One region of the Aeribacillus sp. FSL M8-0235 genome, then DNA from elsewhere that is predicted to be linked to it. Evidence: a T-box and tRNA genes for the amino acid it is inferred to sense, from the RefSeq annotation. Region 1 holds a T-box; the other holds one or more tRNA genes.
The links. The T-box of region 1 lies ahead of pheS (phenylalanine--tRNA ligase subunit alpha). A T-box ahead of a tRNA ligase gene usually reads a tRNA of that ligase, here a tRNA-Phe.
Positions count from the first base shown of each region.

Region 2: it encodes a tRNA-Phe, which carries the amino acid that the T-box ahead of pheS (phenylalanine--tRNA ligase subunit alpha) is inferred to sense. The anticodon was not compared.

Region 1 is NZ_JBBOBW010000001.1:2,805,983-2,817,888, reverse strand. Features, by position in the region: ribosomal protein L20 leader region at 89-219, shown strand; gene infC (translation initiation factor IF-3) at 288-809, shown strand; gene rpmI (50S ribosomal protein L35) at 825-1,025, shown strand; gene rplT (50S ribosomal protein L20) at 1,060-1,419, shown strand; gene NSQ71_RS13810 (hypothetical protein) at 1,568-1,759, shown strand; gene NSQ71_RS13805 (hypothetical protein) at 2,037-2,447, opposite strand; gene NSQ71_RS13800 (dUTP diphosphatase) at 2,570-3,058, shown strand; gene NSQ71_RS13795 (M42 family metallopeptidase) at 3,108-4,193, shown strand; gene sspI (small acid-soluble spore protein SspI) at 4,208-4,432, opposite strand; gene NSQ71_RS13785 (TrmH family RNA methyltransferase) at 4,500-5,282, shown strand; T-box leader at 5,332-5,562, shown strand; gene pheS (phenylalanine--tRNA ligase subunit alpha) at 5,608-6,642, shown strand; gene pheT (phenylalanine--tRNA ligase subunit beta) at 6,657-9,068, shown strand; gene rnhC (ribonuclease HIII) at 9,196-10,104, opposite strand; gene zapA (cell division protein ZapA) at 10,256-10,513, shown strand; gene NSQ71_RS13760 (CvpA family protein) at 10,522-11,070, shown strand; gene polX (DNA polymerase/3'-5' exonuclease PolX) at 11,191-11,906, shown strand, end outside.
Region 2 is NZ_JBBOBW010000001.1:3,775,708-3,787,613, reverse strand. Features, by position in the region: gene ychF (redox-regulated ATPase YchF) at 1-68, shown strand, start outside; gene rpsF (30S ribosomal protein S6) at 172-459, shown strand; gene ssb (single-stranded DNA-binding protein) at 526-1,023, shown strand; gene rpsR (30S ribosomal protein S18) at 1,068-1,304, shown strand; gene NSQ71_RS18330 (YybS family protein) at 1,431-2,357, shown strand; gene NSQ71_RS18325 (DHH family phosphoesterase) at 2,394-4,370, shown strand; gene rplI (50S ribosomal protein L9) at 4,367-4,813, shown strand; gene dnaB (replicative DNA helicase) at 4,928-6,298, shown strand; gene NSQ71_RS18310 (adenylosuccinate synthase) at 6,453-7,745, shown strand; tRNA gene NSQ71_RS18305 (tRNA-Lys) at 8,412-8,487, shown strand; tRNA gene NSQ71_RS18300 (tRNA-Phe) at 8,592-8,664, shown strand; gene yycF (response regulator YycF) at 8,974-9,687, shown strand; gene walK (cell wall metabolism sensor histidine kinase WalK) at 9,690-11,522, shown strand; gene NSQ71_RS18285 (YycH family regulatory protein) at 11,519-11,906, shown strand, end outside.

The DNA.
Region 1 (11,906 bases):
TCTGTTTGAATAGTTTAAAATGGTATCGTTTTTGAAGAAATGTTGTTTTGACAAAGCTGCTTTGCCATGGTAGAATATTATAGTCAAGGAGAACAAGCAGAAGCACCCGCTTCTCACCTGATTGACGCACATTGTTGCTGTTGACAGGTTTATACATTGGACAAAAAGTTCGTGTATTCAACGTGTGGGTGCAGTGTGCGTCTACGCGTTTTTTATTTGCATAAACGAATGTATAAGCTCTGTCAAGGCGAACGTGCACTTTGTTTATAAAATCTTGGAGGTGGCTCATTATTAGCAAAGATATGTTAGTAAACGAGGGCATCCGCGCTCGTGAAGTTCGACTGGTCGATCAAAACGGTAATCAGTTAGGCATTAAATCACGGCAAGAAGCGCTTGATATTGCCGCAAATGCCAATTTGGATCTCGTTCTTGTTGCTCCGAATGCAAAACCGCCGGTTGCTCGCATCATGGATTACGGAAAATACCGCTTCGAGCAGCAAAAGAAAGAAAAAGAGGCGCGTAAAAAGCAGAAAGTTATTAATGTGAAGGAAGTCCGCCTAAGCCCAACAATTGAAGAGCATGACTTTAATACAAAGCTTCGCAATGCTCGGAAATTTTTGGAGAAGGGTGACAAGGTGAAAGCATCGATCCGCTTTAAAGGAAGAGCGATTACCCATAAAGAAATCGGCCAACGAGTTCTAGAAAGATTTTCTGAAGCATGCGCTGACATCAGTTCTGTTGAAACGAAGCCGAAAATGGATGGGCGCAGCATGTTTCTAGTGCTAGCACCGAAAAACGAAAAGAAATAGAAGGAGGATCCTTTTATGCCTAAAATGAAAACTCATCGCGGCTCTGCGAAAAGATTTAAAAAAACTGGGAACGGAAATTTGAAACGGTCTCATGCATTTACTAGTCATTTATTCGCTAACAAAACTCAAAAGCAAAAACGCAAACTTCGCAAACCAGCATTAGTAAGCAAAGGTGACTTTAAACGTATTCATCAAATGCTTGACAATATAAAATAATTTTTAACTTCGATTTTTTAGGAGGGAATGCATTATGGCACGTGTTAAAGGCGGTACAGTGACACGCAGACGCCGCAAAAAAATTATTAAGCTTGCAAAAGGTTATTACGGTTCGAAGCATCGTTTATATAAAGTTGCTAACCAGCAAGTAATGAAATCTTTAATGTATGCATACCGTGACCGTCGCCAAAGAAAACGCGATTTCCGTAAGCTTTGGATTACGAGAATCAATGCTGCTGCGCGCATTCACGGTCTTTCCTACAACCGGTTCATGCACGGTTTAAAGCTTGCTGGCATTGAAGTAAACAGAAAAATGCTTGCTGACTTAGCAGTAAATGATGAAAAAGGATTTGCACAACTCGCCGAAACAGCTAAAGCTGAATTAAATAAGTAATCGAAAAAGCAAGCCACCTATAAACGTACATTGCCCTTTGGGCTGGACATAATTGAACAGCACATTATTGATCCCCTTTAAGTAGACGTGTAAAAAATCTGCGCAATGACTCGCGGATGCTGCACTTCTATTTGGAGGGGATTTTTATATGGCTGAAAAGGTAAACGATTATGGCTTTACGTTTCTCAACAGTGAAAAAAGTCAAAAGTTCAAGGGTTTTTTAGGCCGATGCAAAAAATTTAGGTTCTATACTAAATGTTGGGATCAAGAATATCATCAAAATGAAAAAAGCATTTACGAAGCACTCTGTTTTATAATGAAAGTGACCAAACCCAATTAAAAAGGAGACTTCGAAAAATTATAATCAATTACCGAGCTGTTTTACAAAATTTCATAGAGGAAGAGAAAAGGTAATGGGATAAAAATAGAAATGGAAGCTAACAGCAGCTCCCGCAATGGGAACTGCCTTCAGAATGCTTATTTTCTTTTTAAATCAGAAATATTGCATAGATTGATCAAAAAAGCGACACCATGATCGTCCAGTCATGGACCGCATAGTCTTTTAACACTGTCAATTTTGAACGAGAATGTCAAGCTGCTCATTCTTTTTTACTGTCTTAAGATAGTGTCGGGAATTCCGATTCGTTCCGATTCAAAAACTCTTTAATTGGACTTTTCCAGTCGATTTTGGCGTAAGGATATGCTTCTTTTATTTTCGATTCTATAAATTGAAAATCTTCTTTTGTAAACCCCCTTAACTTATTTGGAGTAGATGTCCAAATAAAAACGGAGATAACTTCAAAAGAAGTTTCAGTCGTGCCTAAATATTTTTCCCCTTCAAATAAAACTCCTTTATGCGTTAACAAAAAATTTTTGTGGACATTTTCTTTATCATCAAGAAAGAAAAATTTTTTTTGCTCATGAGCCAATTCTAACTTTCGCTTCGGGTTCAATAAATATTTAATGAATGAATAAATTAGGAAAATAATCGCAGCAATTATGAAAAGACGAAGAAGGATGACAATCATTTACTTTAAACCTCCCCGAAGGTCATATTCATACATATACATTACGAAAAAGGAATTGAAGGGGTTTCATTAATGATCACATTTGCTATAATTTTTTTAGATATATTTTAGGGGTTGAGAAAATGGATTTTGAACAGTTATATAAAATGCAAAAAGAATTGGATGAAAAAATTGAAAAGAAACACGGTTTGGAGGAAGAAAGGCTGATCGAGAGAAAAGTTTTAGCCTTGCTTGTCGAAATTGGCGAATTGGCTAATGAAACGCGCTGCTTTAAATTTTGGAGCGTTAAGCCGCCTTCCGACAGAGAGGTTATTTTGGAAGAGTATGTAGACGGCCTTCATTTTTTATTGTCGATCGGCCATGAATTGTATATTGAAAAACTGCCGGAAATGAAAGCAAGAAAAATCGATAAAAGCCTGACCGATCTTTTTTTAAACGTTTATCAAAAAACGGCAAAATTCAGTGAATATTTGTCTGTCCAAGCGTATATCGATTTATTTAACGACTATGTTACACTCGGCTCTGCGCTGGGCTTTTCAGAGGAAGATATTATTTCAGCATACATGGCGAAAAATGAAGTCAATCATGCTAGACAAAATCAAGGATATTAACAATTCCGTTTGGGAAAAATGAAGAATATAAATTAAAGGAGGTTTCAGTGTGGAGAAATGGGATGAAACATTGAAAATGTTAAAAGATTTAACAGACGCGAAAGGCATCGCCGGCAATGAACGGGAAGTCAGAGAAGTAATGAGAGGGTACATAAAAGATTATGCGGATGATATCCAAACGGATGGACTCGGCAGTTTAATTGCCAAAAAAGAAGGAGAATCAGGCGGACCCAAAATTATGATCGCGGGCCATCTTGATGAGGTCGGCTTTATGGTTACGCAAATTGATGATAAAGGGTTCATTCGCTTTCAGCCTGTTGGTGGCTGGTGGAATCAAGTTATGCTCGCACAAAGAGTGACGATTGTCACCCAAAAAGGAGATGTGACCGGCATCATCGGTTCCAAGCCGCCGCATATTTTGCCGGCAGAAGCACGAAAAAAGCCTGTAGAGATCAAAGACATGTTTATTGATATTGGCGCCAGCAGTCGAGAAGAAGCGATGGAATTTGGTGTTCGTCCCGGCGACCCAATTGTGCCTTATTTTGAGTTCACCGTTATGAAAAATGATAAAATCCTTTTGGCGAAAGCTTGGGATAACCGCATCGGTTGTGCAATAGCGATCGAAGTTTTGAAAAAGCTGAAAGGGGTAAACCATCCGAACGTCGTTTACGGTGTAGGAACCGTTCAGGAGGAAGTAGGATTAAGAGGAGCCCGCACATCAGCCCATTATATTGAGCCTGATATTGCTTTCGGCGTAGACGTCGGAATAGCCGGCGACACTCCAGGCATTTCCGAAAAAGAAGCGATGGGAAAAATGGGGAAAGGTCCGCAAATTATTTTATATGATGCTTCTATGGTCTCCCATAAAGGGCTTCGCGATTTTGTCGTAGGGGTCGCTGAAGAATGCGGCATTCCATATCAGTATGATGCTATGCCGGGTGGCGGTACAGACTCCGGATCGATTCATTTAACAGGAAATGGTGTTCCAACGCTTTCCATTACGATTGCAACGCGCTACATTCATACACACGCTGCGATGATTCATCGCGAAGACTTTGAACATACGGTTCAATTATTGACAGAAGTCATTAAACGCCTCGACAAAAAAACGGTTGAAAACATTACGTACAACTAAAAAGCAGGAGCTGGTTATTTCCCAGCTCCAGTCTCTTTTAATCCTTGTTCAAGTGTTTCAACCATTTCCTGCTGATCACGCTGACTTGAATGGTTCCAGATAATTTCAAATAACACGCCTAACCCTGGAAGCATTTTTTCTTCCTTGCTATTGATGGCATCAACGATCGTTTCTCTCAGCTCGTCTTTTGAATTTTGCGATATGTTGGCAATGACTGCATTGCGCAAATCAAAATTCATATCCTTCACCTCGTTTTTCTTCATTCTTCTTTATTTTTTCTTTTGTTTTCTATAATATGTATATGAAATGAACTATCAGTTGAAGGAGACACCATCATTGAAACGGATTGCGTCAACTAAAAATGAAAGAGTAAAAGAATGGAAAAAGCTGCAATCAAGAAAAAAACGGGAAGAGCGCGGGCTGTTTTTAATTGAAGGCTTGCATTTAATCGAGGAAGCTCTCAAATACAAATCAATTGTTCAAGAGTTAATTGTTTTAGACGGAGCGAAGCTGCCAAATCATTTTTTCGAAGGTACTATTCCGACAACGATTGTTTCCAAAGAGGTGTTTTCGCTTCTGTCTGAAACGGATTCCCCGCAAGGTGTCATGGCTGTTTGTAAGCAGCTTAGGTGGGAAATCGATTTGAACGCCAAAAAATGGCTGTTAATAGATGCGGTTCAAGACCCAGGAAATCTCGGTACGATCATTCGTACTGCAGATGCGGCTGGAATGGATGTTGTGATTTTAGGTGACGGGACGGTTGATTTGTACAATAGTAAAACGATCCGGGCGACACAAGGATCAATTTTTCATTTGCCTGTGGTCAATTCGTCATTAAAACAGATTATAAACAAATTGAAGGAAGAGAAAATTCCTGTATTTGGAACTTCAACAAAAAATGCTGTTTTCTATAAAGAGATCCCTCCATCTGAAACATTTGCCCTCCTTGTAGGAAATGAGGGAAATGGGGTCTCAAAAGAGCTGCTGGATATGACGGATCAAAATTTACACATTCCGATTTATGGAAAAGCGGAGTCATTAAATGTTGCCGTTGCTTCAGCTATTTTCATGTACCATCTTCGCAAATAGTGTTGCGCCTTTAATTCCTTTTTTTTATAATTAAAAGCAATTGAATAAAGGAATAACGATGACGGAGAAGAGTAGTTTGCAGGTCGCCATTTAGGGAGAAAATGCCGTAGACTGGAAGCATTTTTATGGTAGAGGCAAACGAATTCACCTCCAGAGTTGACGCCAGGACCATGCGGAAGCATGTAAAGGCGCTCCGGCTGTGCCGTTATGATAATGAAGTGAACAAAGATTCTTTCTTTGTTAATAAGGGTGGTACCGCGAAATTCAACTCGTCCCTTTTTTGGGATGGGTTTTTTTATTTATTTTAAAAAAAGGAGGAATTTACATGCAGGAAGAATTAACAAAGCTTCGCGATGAAGCGTTGCAAAAGGTACGGGAAGCAACGGATTTAAAACAATTGCAAAATATTCGCGTTCAATATCTTGGAAAAAAAGGACCGATTACCGAAGTTCTTCGCGGAATGGGAAAGCTTTCGAAAGAAGAACGGCCGAAAATAGGTGCGTTAGCAAATGAAATTCGGGAAGTGATTGCCGGGGAAATAACAAGTAAGCAAGAACAACTCGAAAAAGCAGAAATCGAGAAAAAATTACAGCAAGAAACGATTGACGTTACCCTTCCAGGCAGACCGGTTCGAACAGGAAACCATCATCCTCTCCAAGCGGTCATTGAAGAAATTGAAGATTTGTTTATCGGCATGGGATACACAGTAGAGGAAGGTCCAGAAGTTGAAACAGATTATTACAATTTTGAAGCGCTCAATTTGCCGAAGGGCCATCCGGCAAGGGATATGCAAGATTCCTTTTACATAACTGATGAAATTTTGCTGCGCACACACACATCTCCAGTTCAGGCGAGAACGTTAGAAAAATATAAAGGGAAAGGTCCTGTAAAAATCATTTGTCCAGGGAAAGTATACAGACGTGATACAGATGATGCAACGCACTCCCATCAATTTACGCAAATTGAAGGGCTCGTTGTGGATGAAAACATTCGCATGAGCGATTTAAAAGGAACGCTCGAAGTGTTTGCGAAAAAACTGTTCGGTGAAGACAGGCAAATTCGTCTGCGTCCGAGCTTTTTCCCGTTTACTGAACCGTCGGTGGAAGTCGATGTATCCTGCTTTAAATGCTCCATGAAAGGCTGTCATGTATGCAAAGGAACAGGCTGGATTGAAATTTTAGGAGCGGGGATGGTTCATCCAAACGTTTTGGAAATGGCGGGATTCGATTCGAAAAAATACCGTGGTTTTGCATTTGGAATGGGACCGGAACGGATTGCCATGTTGAAATATGGAATTGATGATATTCGTCATTTTTATACAAACGATGTGCGTTTTTTGAAACAGTTTAAACAAGCTTAAAAGGAGGTTTTCTCATGTTCGTTTCATACAAATGGCTCTCTGAATATGTCGATCTAGACATTTCCCCTGAGGAGCTGGCTGAAAAAATAACGAAGAGCGGCATTGAAGTTGAAAATGTTCAAGCTGTTAATGAAGGAATAAAAGATGTTGTAGTTGGACAGGTGCTTGAAAAAGAACAGCATCCAAATGCAGAAAAATTAAGCAAATGTTTAGTTGACATCGGAGAAGGAGAACCAGTGCAAATTATATGCGGCGCCAAAAACGTTGAAAAAGGGCAAAAAGTGCCGGTAGCCAAAGTTGGTGCGGTTTTGCCGGGCAATTTCAAAATTAAACGGGCAAAGCTGCGCGGTGAAGAATCTAACGGTATGATTTGTTCTTTGCAAGAGCTGGGCATTGAAGGAAAGCTTGTCCCAAAAGAGTTTTCTGACGGCATTTTTGTTTTCCCTAGTGATGCTGAAGTTGGAAAAAATGCGATTGAACAGCTGTTTATGGACGATTATGTACTTGAATTAGGTCTTACACCAAACCGTTCTGACTGTTTAAGCATGATCGGTGTTGCCTATGAAGTTGCAGCAATTTTAAAGAAAGAGGTTCGAAAGCCGGAAGTTCATTATGAGGCTGCCGAAGAAAAAGCAACTGATTATATTACTGTGAATGTTGAAGCAAAAGAAGATAATCCATTCTATGTAGCCAAAATTATTAAAAATGTCAAAATTGCCCCTTCCCCTTTATGGATGCAAATGCGCTTAATAAAAGCCGGAATCAGACCGCATAACAACGTCGTCGATATTACAAACTATTGTTTATTAGAATACGGCCAGCCGCTTCATGCGTTTGACTATGACCGGTTCGGATCAAAGGAAATACTCGTTCGCCGCGCACATGACGGAGAGACGATCGTGACCCTTGATGATCAAGAACGAAAGCTTACAAGCGATCACCTTGTGATCACAAATGGCAAAGTACCTGTTGCATTAGCTGGTGTAATGGGAGGGGCCGATTCTGAAGTAAGAGACGATACGACGACCGTTTTGCTTGAGGCCGCCTATTTTAAAGGCAGTGTTGTCCGAAAAGCGTCGAAGGATTTCGGACTTAGAAGTGAAGCGAGCTTGAGATTTGAAAAGGGGGTTGACCCGAACAGGGTAAAAGCTGCAGCAGAGCGGGCAGCACAATTGATCGCAAAATACGCCTCCGGAACTGTTTTAGAAGGTGAAGCAGAATTTCATGATTTTTCAATCGAGAAAAAAGTGATCACCATTTCCGCTGAGAAAATTAACAACGTTTTAGGGACAAACATTGCAGTAGATGAAATAAAAGAAATTTTTGACCGCTTGCAATTTGAAACCGTTGAAGAAAACGGTCTTTTTACAGTAACCGTTCCGACAAGAAGAGGCGATATTGCGATTGAAGAAGATTTAATTGAAGAAGTAGCCCGCCTTTACGGATATGACTATATTCCGTCAACATTGCCTGCAGGATCTTCAACATCCGGAGCATTAACAGACTATCAATTGAAAAGAAGAAAAGTGCGAAGATTTTTGGAAGGCGCCGGGCTTTATCAAGCGATCACATATTCGTTAACGAGCAAAGAAAAGGCGGGACAATTTACGCTGGAGACGTCAAGCTTTACTCAATTAGCATTGCCGATGAGTGAAGAGCGGAGTGTTTTGCGTTTAAGCCTGCTTCCTCATTTGCTTGAGTCCGTAAAATATAATAAAGCGCGGCAAATCGATGATATTCATCTTTATGAAATTGGTTCTGTTTTCATTTCGGACGATGCTTTAGAAAAGCCTTTGGAAAAAGAACGTTTATCAGGCGTCATGACGGGTCACTACGTTTATCACCCATGGCAAGGGGAAAAAACAAAAGTTGATTTTTATGTTGTGAAAGGAATTTTAGACGGTTTATTTGATCTGCTTGGACTGTTGGATGAAATTGAGTATAAACAGGCAAAACGTGAAGGGCTGCATCCCGGCAGAACGGCAGATATTTATTTAAACGGATCATTCATCGGATTTGTCGGCGAATTAAATCCGGAAGTTGAAAAAGAGTATGATTTAGATGAAACATATGTTTTTGAGCTGAAGCTAGCCGATCTCATTCAATATGAAGCTAAGCCAGTCATATATACGCCGATTCCAAGGTTCCCATCCATTACAAGGGATATCGCCTTAGTCGTTGATCAGCATGTGCATGCTGGCGAGCTTCAAGAAACGATCCGGGAAGCGGGCGGAAAACTGTTAAAAGAGATTTCCATTTTCGATGTGTATGAAGGAGAACGTTTGGGAGCAGGGAAAAAATCGATCGCATTTTCACTCCGCTACTACGATCCTGAACGAACATTGACGGATGAGGAAGCAGCAAAAGCTCATGAAAAAGTAATTAAGGCGGTAGAGGAAAAATTTTCAGCAGTTCTTCGCAGCTAACGCAGGACGATAAATCCCTAAAATAATTCCAGCTAACAAATGAAGGTGCAGATAGCACCTTCATTTTTATTGAAATCATAAATTGGTCCTGCTAACCTCAGAAAATAAGATTTCCGGATTCGTCATTTCAATTCAATAGATTCAAAGCTTTTTCGGTGTTGGCAAAATGAAGCTTTGCCATTTTGCCAAGTGTGTTTTTCCCTTTTTCCTTTATTAATTTGGCAGCAGCTTCATCAACAGTATGGCTGGCTCCTTTTGGCAAATAAAATCCGGCTGCGTTGGATAAGCTGTTTAATTCTTTTAAAAAAGCATATCTTGCGATAATGGATGCTGCAGCGACAGATATGTGTATATGCTCCGCCTTCGGTTTAAAGATGGTTATGTCTTTAAACGGAACATCCCGGTCTTTAAGATATTGAAAGTAAACATTCGGCTCTGCAAACTGATCGATCAACACAGCTTCTGGTTTATCAGGAGAAATTTTCTTGAGTAAATGATGGATCGCTTGATTATGAAGGATAGCTTTCAATTTCCCTTGGTTCATTCCAGATTTTTGCAATTGATTGTATTTTTCATTGCGCAAAATTAAGAGGCTGTACGGAACTTTCTCTATTAAAGTGTTGGCGATTGAAAAAACTTGTTTGTCTGTCAAAGCCTTTGAATCTTTTACTCCAAGCTGCTGAACCAGTTTTCTTTTTTCTTTAGGGACAAATACTGCAGCAACCGTGATCGGTCCAAAATAATCCCCCGTTCCTGCTTCATCAGAGCCGATGACTGACATCTGTTGAAGCTGTTGAAGCTCATTCTCTGTTTGAGAAGGGGCTGTTTTTGCTGTTTTTTCCCATCTGTTTGCTTCCTGCTGAGCGGCAGATCCTTGAAAAAGCACTTTTCCCGACTTGTAAGCAGTGATCGTACAGTTTGTCAATTTGGCAGAAAAGACGGCACCTGGAGGGGTTCTGTCTATAATGAAAGGATTATAAAAATCTTTCAAAGTTTGAATTCCCCCATGATCAACTTTTATGACGATATTGGACAATAAAAAACGCCTCGCTTTCCTAAAATGGATGCTATATTATTGTACCCTTTCTTTTGTTCTTCTTTCCATCTTTTCGACAAACATGTTATGATTATGATTAGGATTTTGAATCATTTTGCGATATTTTTTCATAGAGGATGGAGGATTCGCTTTGTCTGATCAACCTAAAAATAAAGCGACTGTTTATATATATGGACAGCAGTATTCGATTGTTGGAAATGAGAGCGTAAATCATATGAAGCTTGTCGCTTCAATTGTTGACGAAAAAATGCGGGAAATCAGTCAAAAAAACCCATCTCTAGATTTAAACAAGCTGGCAGTACTAACTGCGGTTAATGCTGTTCATGATTATCTCAAATTAAAGGAGAAATTTGAAGAACTAGAAAAGCAACTTCAAGAAAAGGATTGAAATTTAAAATGCTTGACTTGATCATTTTATTTTTCTTAGTATTCGGATTGCTCACTGGCCTTAAAAGGGGATTTATTCTCCAAGTAGTTTATTTATCAAGTGTTATAGTGTCTTTCATAATTGCCAGAACATATTTTGACGATCTTGCTCCTAAACTGGAATTATGGGTACCGTATCCAAATATAGGAGATTCAAATGCTGCTCTATCTATATTGACAGGGGGCCATTTGGAGGAAGCTTACTATCGCGGAGTTGCATTCGTGCTTTTGTTTATCGGATCAAAAATAGCGCTTCACATCATCGGATCTATGTTTGATTTTGTTGCGATGCTTCCAATACTTAAGCAAATCAACCGCTTGCTGGGTGCGGTTTTAGGTTTTGCGGAAACTTACCTCATTTTATTCATTCTGCTTTTTTTGGCAGCGCTCATTCCAGCCGAGCAAATTCAAAATCTTATCGATAAATCGCTGCTGGCTGATTTAATTGTCAATCATACCCCTGTCTTATCTGATAAAATTCACGATCTTTGGATCGGCTATTTCGGTAAAGGAAGCTAGACGTAAAGGGACGATGGAAACATCTTTATTTAGACCCCCATCGTCCTTCTCTGTTTCTATTAAATAGTTCAATAGCAGGTGATTTTTATATTGTTTAAGATTCAAGAGGTGACGTAAAACATGACGGTTCACAAAAAGGATGTTGTCAGCCTGTTAAAGAAAATTGCGGTATATATGGAGTTAAAAGGCGAAAACCCTTTTAAAATCTCCGCGTTTTATAAAGCTGCCAATGCCCTTGAAAGGGATGCGAGAAGCCTATCAGACATCCACGATTTTACTTTAATCAGTGGGATTGGGAAAGGAACGAGTGCAGTCATCGAAGAATTCATAAAAACCGGCGAGTCAAAAACGCTGCAAACCTTGCAAAAGGAAGTTCCTGAAGGGTTAATCCCTCTTCTTCAATTGCCAGGGCTGGGCGGAAAGAAGATTGCAAAATTGTACAAGGATTTAGGTGTTGTGGACATCGATTCTTTAAAAAAAGCTTGTGAAGAACATAAAGTGCAAAGTTTACAAGGTTTTGGAAAAGTAACGGAAGAAAAAATATTGGCTGCGATCGATGAAATGAATAAAAAACCGGGCCGACTGCCTCTTGCTTATATGCTGCCGATTGCAGAAAAAATAGAGAAATTTTTAGAAAAAGGACAGAAAAACGGAATAGTTCGCTTTTCTCGCGCAGGAAGCTTAAGAAGAATGAAAGAAACGATAAAAGACCTTGACTTTATTATTGCGGCGGAAAATAAAGAAGCTGTGCGAGATTACATTTTAACAATGCCGAATATAACTGAAATCATTGCGAAAGGCGATACGAAAATATCGATTGAACTCAAGTTTGATGT
Region 2 (11,906 bases), 970 kb from region 1:
TTCGATTGGAAGGAAAAGATTACGAGGTTCAAGACGGAGATATTATTCATTTTCGATTCAATGTCTAATGTTGCGGGATCAATAAAATTTTGCTATAATTTTGGTTTGTGAGTAATGATAATTACTCCTTGCCCGAATTGGGCCGTCAAGACCAAAAGGAGGTGTAAGAGAATGAGAAAATACGAAATTATGTATATTATCCGTCCAAACATTGAAGAGGATGCTAAAAAAGAGCTAGTTGAGCGTTTTAACGGCATTCTTGTGAACAATGGTGCGGAGATTACAGAGGTGAAGGAATGGGGAAAACGCCGTCTCGCTTATGAAATTAAAGACTTCCGAGATGGTATTTACATGATTTTAAACGTTCAAGCTTCACCTCAAGCGGTTGAAGAATTTAACCGTTTGGCAAGAATCAATGAAGATATTTTACGTCATATCATTGTTAAAGAAGAAGAGTAATTTGTTCCAATATACGTGTTAAAATGGTAATATCATCTTAAAAGACATTTTAGGAGTGGTTCTGAAATGATGAATCGTGTCGTTTTGGTCGGTCGGCTTACAAGAGATCCCGAATTACGATACACGCCCAGCGGTGTAGCCGTTGCAACCTTTACATTGGCAGTTAATCGGAATTTTACAAATCAACAAGGGGAACGCGAAGCAGATTTTATCAACTGTGTCGTTTGGCGTCGTCCTGCGGAAAACGTAGCCAATTATTTAAAGAAAGGCAGCCTTGCAGGTGTTGATGGCCGTCTTCAAACACGCAGCTATGAAGATCAAACGGGAAGACGAGTATTCGTAACAGAGGTTGTGGCGGACAGCGTTCAATTTTTAGAACCGAAGAGTGCTGCAGCCGGGAATAATACGGGATTTTTTGCAGGAAATCAAGGAAATGCAAATCCATATGGCAGTGCACCATTTGATCCAAACCGGAATAATCAGAACCACCAAAACTTTGACGACGATCCATTTGCTAATGATGGACAACCAATTGATATTTCAGATGATGATTTACCATTTTAACCGATTGTACGTCTAGAATAAATGCAAAGAAGGGAGGAGTTGTAATGGCTGGACGCAGAGGCCGCGGTAAACGCCGGAAAGTGTGCTATTTCACAGCAAACGGCATTACGCACATTGATTACAAAGATGTTGATTTGCTTAAAAAATTCATTTCTGAACGCGGAAAAATTTTGCCTCGCCGTGTAACAGGAACGAGTGCAAAATATCAACGGAAATTAACAGTTGCCATTAAACGGGCCCGTCAAATGGCATTGCTTCCTTATGTTGCAGATGATAAATAAGAAATTTCAAAGGCAGCAAGGTGAATCCCTTGTTGCTTTTTTCTTGTCCGTTAAATGAAACCATGATTTGATTGTTTAAAAAGTCTAGATTAAAATAATGGTATGAGTCTTGATTGAGGTGAGTCTGTGAAACGTACGAATGTTTTAACAGAAGGTGCTATATTCGTTGCTATTTATACCGTTTTTCTATTAATTACTTTATATGTTCCGATATTAAGCGTTATATCAATATTTTTCCTTTCGACGCCGTTTATTATTTTCGGTATCCGCCACGGAATCAAGCAGTCTTTTGTTTTATTATTAGCATCAATCGTGATGACATTTTTGGTCGGTTCCATCGTTTCGCTGCCGATTGGGCTCATGTTCAGTGTGACAGGTATCATAATGGCATACTTTTATCGTCAAAAACGGCAGCTGTTTGCGTTAATAGGCGGCACCATTTCATTGCTCATCAATTTCGTTCTTGATTATGCGTTATCAATTGTTTTTTTGGGCGTTGATCTTTTTAGTGATGTTATACAACAAACCAAGTCTTCAGTAAGGGAAACATTAGCCGCATTCCCTTCAATGGATGAAGAAATGAAAAAAACAATGATGGAGCAAATGAACGAGCAGTTTGATTTATTAATGAACTTGCTTCCGAGCATGTTTGTCATTGTGTCATTTATGTTAGCCGCGATTATACATATATTGAACATTGGAATTATAAAAAGATTAAAATTGAATGTTGGAACAATCACCCCTTTCCGCGACTGGAAATTTCCAAAAAGTATTATTTGGTATTATTTAATCGCCACTCTCCTTATGCTTATCAATTTGCCTAAAGAATCTTTCTTAAATATCGCGCTTTACAATATTGTGTTTGTTTTACAGGCTGTGCTTTTAATTCAAGGGTTTTCCTTTATTTTTTATTTTTGTCATGTGAAAAAACTTTCGAAAGCAGTGCCGGTATTAATTGTAATTGGAACATTTATTTTGCCAATTCTTCTTTATCCAGTACGAATATTGGGAATCATTGATTTAGGGTTTAATCTCCGCGAAAAAATACGTTAGGCCTTGGTTCGTTCTTTTTGCAAGGAGCTGAATAAAATGCCGAGTTTTTTTGAAAAACCTTTATTCTTTTACCCGTTATACGCACTCATCGGCGTAATAGCGGCAATGATCGGTTTTCTGTTATTTTATAATTGGGTGATTGGCTGTATTAGCGCAATCGTTGCAGGTTGTCTGTTGTTTTTTTTCTTTTATGCTGTTAAACGATTGAAATTAGAATTGGAACATTCTATTTCTGATTTAACGTTTCGTTTGAAAAAAGCTGGCGATGAAGTTTTTATGAAGATGCCGATTGGCATTATGCTTATCAACGATCAATTTGCCGTGGAATGGGTCAATCCATTTTTAGCTTCATATTTTAAGAACGACAAGCTGGTCGGTCGTCCTCTTGACGAAATTTCTGAAACATTAAAAGTGTTATTTCAAAAAGGGATAGATTCCGATATCGTGACTCTTCAAAACCGTAAATTTCGCGTCATTGTCAAAAAAGAAGAAAGGCTTCTTTATTTTTTTGATGAAACGGACCACACGGAACTAAAAAAGCAGTATGAAAGCGAACGGATTGTTTTAGCTTATATATTTTTAGATAATTATGATGAAATCGCACAAGGGCTCGACGATCAAAAGCGGAGCAATTTAAACAGTCTTGTGACATCCATATTAAATAAATGGGCAGTCGATAACGGTTTTTTTTTAAAAAGAGTTTCCTCTGAACGTTTTATTGCGGTTTTTAATGAAAAAATTTTGGCTGAGCTTGAAAAAACGAAATTTTCTATTTTAGATGAAGTCAGAGAAAAAGCGGTTATTCAAAATGTTTCTCTCACCTTAAGCATCGGGATTGGAGCCGGCATTAAAGATCTGTCTGAATTGGGGCATCTGGCGCAGTCGAGTCTAGATCTTGCTTTAGGCCGCGGAGGAGACCAAGTTGCTATTAAACGGGGAAATGGCAAGGTTAAATTTTACGGCGGACAAACAAATCCGATCGAAAAACGCACACGCGTTAGAGCTCGAGTGATTTCCCATGCATTAAAAGAAATCATTCGTGAAAGTGATAAAGTATTTATTATGGGTCATAAAAATCCTGACATGGATTCAATTGGTTCAGCAATAGGAATATTGAAGGTGGCGCAAATCAATCATAAAGAAGGTTTTATTGTTGTAAACCATGAAGAATTCGGCCAAGGACTTCAAAAGCTTGTGGAGGAAGTAAAGAAGGACGCTGAGTTATGGTCCAGATTCATCACTCCGGATGAAGCCCTGAATATTGCAACAGATCATTCTCTTCTCGTGATTCTAGATACGAATAAACCTTCAATGGTGGCTGAACAAAAATTGCTGAGCGAAATTGACCATGTAGTAGTCATTGACCATCATCGCAGGGGAGAAGAATTTATTCAAGATCCACTGCTTGTTTATATAGAACCTTATGCATCATCTACATCTGAACTTGTTACGGAAATTTTAGTATATCAGCCTGCAGAATTTAAAATGAGTACAATAGAGGCAACTGCATTGTTGGCAGGTATTACGGTAGATACAAAATGCTTCACGCTTCGAACAGGCTCTAGAACATTCGATGCGGCGTCTTATTTGCGATCAAAAGGAGCGGATACAATCCTTGTCCAAAAATTGTTGAAAGAGGATATTCAACAATTTGTTCAACGTGCCAAGTTCATTCAAAACACAGAGATTATGAATAATGGGGTTGCAATAGCAAAAGCAGATCGAGAAGATGAATATTACGATCAAGTGATCATTGCTCAGGCAGCTGACACTCTTTTATCAATGAACGGCGTATTGGCGTCGTTTGTCATTGCGAAGCGTGATGAACATACAGTCGGTATTAGTGCTAGATCATTGGGCGATTTTAATGTTCAATTAATAATGGAAGCACTTGGAGGTGGAGGGCATTTAACAAATGCCGCGACCCAGTTGGAGCATGTTACGATAAATGAAGCAGAAAAACGATTAAAAGAAGCTGTTCAACAATATTTAGAAGGGAGAAATGAAGAATGAAAGTAATTTTTTTACAAGATGTAAAGGGGAAAGGGAAAAAAGGTGAAGTAAAAAATGTAGCTGACGGCTATGCCCAAAATTATCTTTTTAAAAAAGGTTTGGCTGTTGAAGCGACGAGTGCCAATTTAAAACAGCTGGAAGCGCAAAAGAAAAAAGAAGAAAAAGAGGCAGCGGAAGAATTAGCGCAGGCAAAAAAATTAAAAGAACAGCTTGAAAAAATCACGGTTGAATTAAAAGCGAAAGCCGGTGAGGGCGGAAGATTATTTGGTTCTGTAACAAGCAAACAAATTGCTGATCAATTAAAAAAAGCACATAATATTCAAATCGATAAACGGAAGATTGATCTTCCAGATGCGATTCGTTCTTTAGGCTATACAAATGTTCCGATTAAGCTTCATTCGGAAGTGACGGCGACGTTAAAGGTACATGTTACAGAAGAATAATGGCAAGGAGCAATGTGGTATTATGGAAAGAAGTTGATCTTGAAGTAATGCCACATTTCTCTTTATACTTTTTGGAGAAAAAATTTATGTGTCCACGGTAAGGCGGTGATCATCTTGAATGATCTTCTGGTCAGTGATCGAATTCCACCACAAAATATAGAAGCAGAGCAGGCAGTGCTTGGGGCAATTTTTTTAGAACCTGAAGCGCTTATGTTAGCTTCCGAAATATTAGTTCCTGAAGATTTTTATCGATCCAGCCATCAAAAGATTTTTCAATCGATGTTGAGGCTTTCGGAAAAAGGAGAGCCCGTCGATTTAGTAACTGTGACAAAAGACTTGGCGGATGCGAAAATTTTGGAAGAGGTTGGCGGGGTTTCTTATTTAAGCGATTTAGCGGGATCCGTTCCTACAGCAGCAAATATCGAATATTATGCGAAAATTGTTGAAGAAAAATCGATATTGAGAAGACTTATACGAACAGCAACGGCTATAGCTCAAGAAGGCTATAATCGGGAAGACGATGTGGAAACACTTTTAACAGAAGCCGAAAAAAGCATCATGGAAGTGGCGCAGCGGAGAAAAGCCGGATTGTTTCAAAACATTAAAGATATTCTTGTTCGAACATACGATAAAATTGAAATGCTCCACAATCGCAAAGGGGAAATTACAGGAATTCCTACAGGCTTTTCCGAATTGGATCGTATGACGGCCGGCTTTCAGCGAAATGATTTAATTATCGTAGCGGCCCGCCCGTCTGTCGGTAAAACTGCATTTGCCTTAAACATCGCTCAAAATGTTGCGACGAAAACGGACGAAAATGTAGCGATTTTTAGCTTGGAAATGGGTGCGGAACAGCTTGTCATGCGTATGCTTTGCGCAGAAGGAAACATAGATGCCCAAAATTTGCGAACGGGAAATTTAACCCCGGATGATTGGGGAAAGTTGACGATGGCAATGGGGAGTTTATCAAATGCCGGCATTTATATTGATGATACACCTGGCATAAGAGTGAGTGATATTCGCGCCAAATGCAGACGGTTAAAACAGGAAAAGGGCCTTGGTTTAATTATCATAGATTATTTGCAATTAATTCAAGGAAGCGGGCGGAATCGGGAAAACCGCCAGCAGGAAGTTTCGGAAATATCAAGATCTCTTAAGGCTTTGGCACGTGAATTGGAAGTGCCGGTCATCGCATTATCCCAGCTATCACGAAGCGTCGAGCAGCGTCAAGATAAACGCCCGATGATGTCAGATATTCGGGAGTCCGGTAGTATTGAGCAGGATGCAGATATCGTCGCCTTTTTATACAGAGATGATTACTACAATACGGAATCAGAAAACAAAAATATTATTGAAATCATTATAGCCAAGCAGCGGAACGGCCCTGTAGGAACTGTTCAGCTTGCATTTGTAAAAGAATATAATAAATTTGTAAATCTTGAAAGAAGATATGAAGACGATCATATTCCTCCTGCTGTCTCTTGATGAGGCAGTTGTTTTTTGTAAGCATCTTATATAACACGAACAAAATATTTAATAATAAATTGAACGTTCGGATTTTATTGACTCTACTTGCTACAATTGGTAGAATAAACTTGTTTCTTTGTATTGGATTTTTGGTGAACACGGAGGTGCACACATGTCATCAGTTGTTGTTGTTGGTACACAATGGGGGGATGAAGGAAAAGGGAAAATAACCGATTTCCTTTCTCAAAATGCGGAAGTGATCGCCCGTTACCAAGGTGGAAACAATGCTGGCCATACAATCAAATTTAACGGTGAAACATATAAACTGCATTTAATCCCATCCGGTATTTTTTATCAAGATAAAATTTGTGTCATCGGAAACGGAATGGTTGTCGATCCTAAAGCGCTGGTAGAAGAGTTGAACGGTTTGCATAAACGGGGAATTCAAACAAATAATCTGCGAATTTCCAACCGCGCTCACGTCATTTTGCCTTATCATTTAAAATTGGATGAAGTGGAAGAAGAACGAAAAGGAGCCAACAAGATCGGGACGACGAAAAAAGGAATAGGTCCAGCCTATATGGATAAAGCAGCCCGTATTGGCATCCGCATCGCCGATTTATTGGATCGTGAAGTCTTTGAAGAAAAATTGAGAAGAAATTTAGAAGAAAAAAATCGCCTGTTTGAAAAAGTATACGAAGTTGAAGGATTTAAACTGGAAGAGATTTTAAATGAATACTACGAGTACGGCCAACAAATCAAACAATATGTATGCGACACATCTGTTGTGCTGAACGACGCGCTTGATGAAGGACGCCGTGTTTTATTTGAAGGCGCTCAAGGTGTTATGCTTGATATCGATCAAGGTACATATCCTTTTGTTACATCTTCCAATCCAGTAGCAGGCGGTGTGACAATTGGAGCAGGTGTAGGTCCTACGAAAATTAAACATGTTGTCGGCGTATCAAAAGCTTATACAACTCGTGTAGGAGACGGTCCGTTTCCGACAGAGCTCCACGATGAAATTGGCGATCAAATTCGTGAAGTTGGACGGGAATATGGCACAACAACAGGACGTCCGCGTCGAGTGGGCTGGTTTGACAGCGTTGTTGTTCGCCATGCGCGCCGGGTAAGCGGAATAACTGATTTATCTTTAAATTCCATCGATGTATTGACAGGAATCGAAACATTGAAAATATGCATCGCCTACAAATACAAAGGTGAAATTTTAGAAGAATTTCCAGCAAGTTTAAAAGTACTTGCACAGTGCGAACCTGTCTATGAGGAATTGCCGGGTTGGAAGGAAGACATTACGGGGGCAAAAAGCTTGGACGATCTTCCTGACAATGCACGCCATTATGTTGAACGGATTTCCCAGTTAACAGGTATCCCACTTTCCATCTTTTCAGTTGGTCCAGATCGTTCACAAACAAATGTTGTCCGCAGTGTATACAGTCCAATATAATAAACTTGGAGGGATCGGCTGTTCCCTCTTTTTTTTTGTGAAATTAAAAAAAATCGTTGTTTTGTCCCTCTAGAAATGATATTATTATACACGTCTTGAGAAAAATGAGCGTATTGGCTCAGAACTGTTCGCACAATGCATCCAACATCCTCGAAAAAGCTAGAAGAGGAAGGGACATCTGACAAATTTTAAAATGGATTAGAAGAAAAAAAATTTTATGAGCCATTAGCTCAGTCGGTAGAGCAACGAGCAAGGCTTCATCGAATAGGCGACGAGTTGTCCCGACGCATCTAACATCCTCGAAAAAGCCGGAAGAGGAAGGGACATCTGACAAATGAAAAATGGATTAGAAGAAAAAAAATTTTATGAGCCATTAGCTCAGTCGGTAGAGCAACGAGCAAAGCTTCATCGAATAAGCGACGAGTTGTCCCGACGCATCCATCATCCTCGAAAAATCAGGAAGAGGAAGGGACATCTGACAAATTTTAAAATGGATTAGAAGAAAAAAATTTTTATGAGCCATTAGCTCAGTAGGTAGAGCAACGAGCAAGGCTTCATCGAATAAGCGACGAGTTGTCCCGACGCATCCAACATCCTCGAAAAAGCTAGAAGAGGAAGGGACATCTGACAAATTTTAAAATGGATTAGAAGGAAAAAATTTTTTATGAGCCATTAGCTCAGTTGGTAGAGCATCTGACTTTTAATCAGAGGGTCGGAGGTTCGAATCCTCCATGGCTCACCATTACAATCGAGAAATATTATACAAGCTGCCTCACATTCGAGAATCCACATATATGAAAGGCTTGAGAGAGGGAAAAAGAGTTCGCATTCTTGAAAACTTTATACGGCTCGGTAGCTCAGTCGGTAGAGCAAAGGACTGAAAATCCTTGTGTCGGCGGTTCGATTCCGTCCCGAGCCACTTCATACGCACGGTTTATCCGTGCTATTTTTGGCTATAAGTAAGTTAAACCAAAATTGGTAACATTTGTGGTTGTAAATAGAAATTTGATTTCTCATCTCAAGCTGTTACAATAAGATAAAAATTGATATAATAGGTTTGATAGGAATTTACAGGGGTTTACTCTAAGTTCCAAAACCTATTGAATTTAAGACCTCTAGCAATAGCTAGGGGTTTTCTGCTTGTTTTTTCCATTTGTATTGAAAGTTGATGATGAGATGAATGTAATCGTGGTAAAGTAAAGTTAATAGATCAAAAGGGGAGAAAATGATGGAAAATAAAAAAATATTAGTTGTTGATGACGAAAAACCAATTGCAGATATATTAGAGTTTAATCTTAAAAAAGAAGGTTTTGATGTATACTGTGCTTATGATGGAACAAGCGCGATTGAAATGGTGGAAGAAATTAAACCTGACTTGATATTGTTAGATATTATGCTTCCCAGCAAGGATGGAATGGAAGTGTGCCGGGAAGTTCGAAAAAAATATGAAATGCCGATTATTATGTTGACTGCGAAAGATTCAGAAATCGATAAAGTGCTTGGTCTGGAGCTTGGTGCTGATGATTATGTGACAAAACCATTCAGCACAAGAGAGCTCTTGGCAAGGGTAAAGGCAAATTTACGAAGACAGCAAACAAATGCTGCAAGGGAAGCGGCTTCTGAACAGTCGGAAATTCAAATCGGCTCTCTCGTTATTCATCCTGATGCATATGTCGTTTCAAAACGGGGAGAAACGATCGAGCTTACTCATCGTGAGTTTGAATTGCTTCACTATTTAGCGAAGCACATTGGACAGGTCATGACCCGAGAGCATTTGCTGCAAACCGTTTGGGGATATGACTATTTCGGAGACGTCAGAACTGTAGATGTCACGGTTAGAAGACTTAGGGAAAAAATTGAAGACAACCCAAGCCATCCAATATGGATTGTGACAAGAAGAGGGGTAGGTTATTATTTGCGCAATCCTGAACAGGAGCAGTGAACATGTATAGCAGTCGAGTGAGTTTTTTACGTTCGATACATTTTAAAATTGTGCTGATCTATGTGCTTCTGATTATTTTGGCTATGCAAATCATCGGTATTTACTTCGTTAAGGAATTGGAATCTTCTCTTATAGAAAATTTTAAATCTTCCCTTTCGCAGCGGATTGATTTGCTGGCTTACCAGATTGAGCAAGCGATGACGAATGAAGAAGTGGACGAATCATTGAATATGGAAGATGAGATATCTGCTATTTTGCAAGATTTTAAACGGGAGGAAATTCATGAAGTTCGCGTAGTGGACCAAGATGCGCGTGTCATCGGGACATCTGATTACAACAAAGATGTGATCGGGAAAAGAACAACTGAAAATATGATTAAACGGACTTTAATCGTCGGTTCGCCTGAAAGCAATATTTTGCTTGATCCGCAAACGAAGCATCGAATGTACGTATCAGCGACTCCGATCGTCACAGATTATAAACGAGAAACAATTGGCGTTGTTTATGTCGTTGCCTCAATGGAGGAAGTTTTTTCACAATTGCGGACGATTAACAAAATTTTTGCAACAGGCACAGGGATGTCCCTTCTTATTACCGCGGCGCTAGGAATTTTTCTTGCCCGCACTATAACCCGTCCGTTGTCAGATATGAGAAGGCAAGCGTTGGAGCTGGCAAAAGGGAATTTTTCCAGAAAAGTAAAAGTGTATGGAGAAGATGAAATTGGACAGCTTGCATTAACATTCAATCATCTCACGGAAAAATTGGAGGAAGCACAGGAAACAACTGAAGAAGAGCGCAGAAAGCTGGCGTCTATTATTACTCATATGACAGAAGGTGTCATAGCCACAGATCGGCATGGAAAAGTAATTGTCATGAACAATCCGGCCCATGAAATGTTGAATGTTTCACGTGAAACAGCCTTAGGAAAATCAATTGTGGAGCTTTTAGATTTAACGGATGAATGTACTTTTGAAGATTTAGTGAACCAGCAAGAACCGATGCTGTTAGATTTCAGCACAGAGGAAAAACCGTATATATTACGAATCAGCTTTTCTACAATACAAATTGATGAAGATCATATTAACGGATTGATTGCAGTAGTTTACGATGTAACAGAGCAGGAACGAATCAACCAAGAGCGGCGTGAATTTGTCGCAAACGTTTCTCATGAGCTGCGGACGCCGCTTACTACAATGCGCAGTTACTTGGAAGCATTGGCGGAAGGAGCTTGGAAAGACGAAACGATCGCGCCAAAATTTTTACAAGTGACGCAAAATGAAACGGAGCGGATGATTAGGCTTGTTAATGACTTGCTCCAGCTATCAAAACTAGATAGTAAAGATTATCAATTAAATAAAGACATGGTGAATTTCACAGACTTTTTCCACAAAATTATTGATCGTTTTGAAATGTCTAAGCAGCAGCATGTCACATTTGTACGAAACATTCCGAAAAAAAGCCTTTATGTAGAAATTGAACCCGATAAAATTACGCAAGTGCTCGATAATATTATTTCCAATGCATTGAAATATTCTCCTGAAGGCGGAAAAATCTCTTTTCAAGTAAAAGAACAAGTTGACCATATTGAAGTCAGTGTAAAAGATGAAGGCATTGGAATTCCGAAAGAAAGTGTGAAAAAAATTTTTGAACGTTTTTATCGTGTTGATAAGGCTAGATCACGCAAAATGGGCGGAACCGGTCTTGGTCTTGCAATTGCAAAAGAGATGGTGGAAGCACACGGAGGAGAAATTTGGGTGGAAAGTGAAGAAGGAAAAGGCACGACTGTATTTTTCACATTGCCATATGAACAGAACCAAGAGGATGATTGGCTATGAACCGGGAAACGATAAAATCCATTATTTTAACATTTTTAGTGCTGACAAGTTTATTCTTCACCTGGAATATTTGGACATATCAGCCAAACTACGGGGAAATTTCGAACTCCAACTATATTGAAAACAACCCGTTAAGTAATGTAACAAAAAAGCCTTATGAAGTCGTGCAGCCGGATCATATTATGATTCATGAAAAAATAAAACATTACGCAACTTATGACGAAATCGTCATCGAAAGACTTTGGAAGGATATCCGTCAGTGGGAGCTAGAAGAATTCAAAAATATTTCTGGAGAGATTGAAAAGCAATATGGTTTTAATCAATGGATAAACAGGGAAATACATAATTCAACCCCTAACTTTGAAGTTATTTTTAACGACTCGA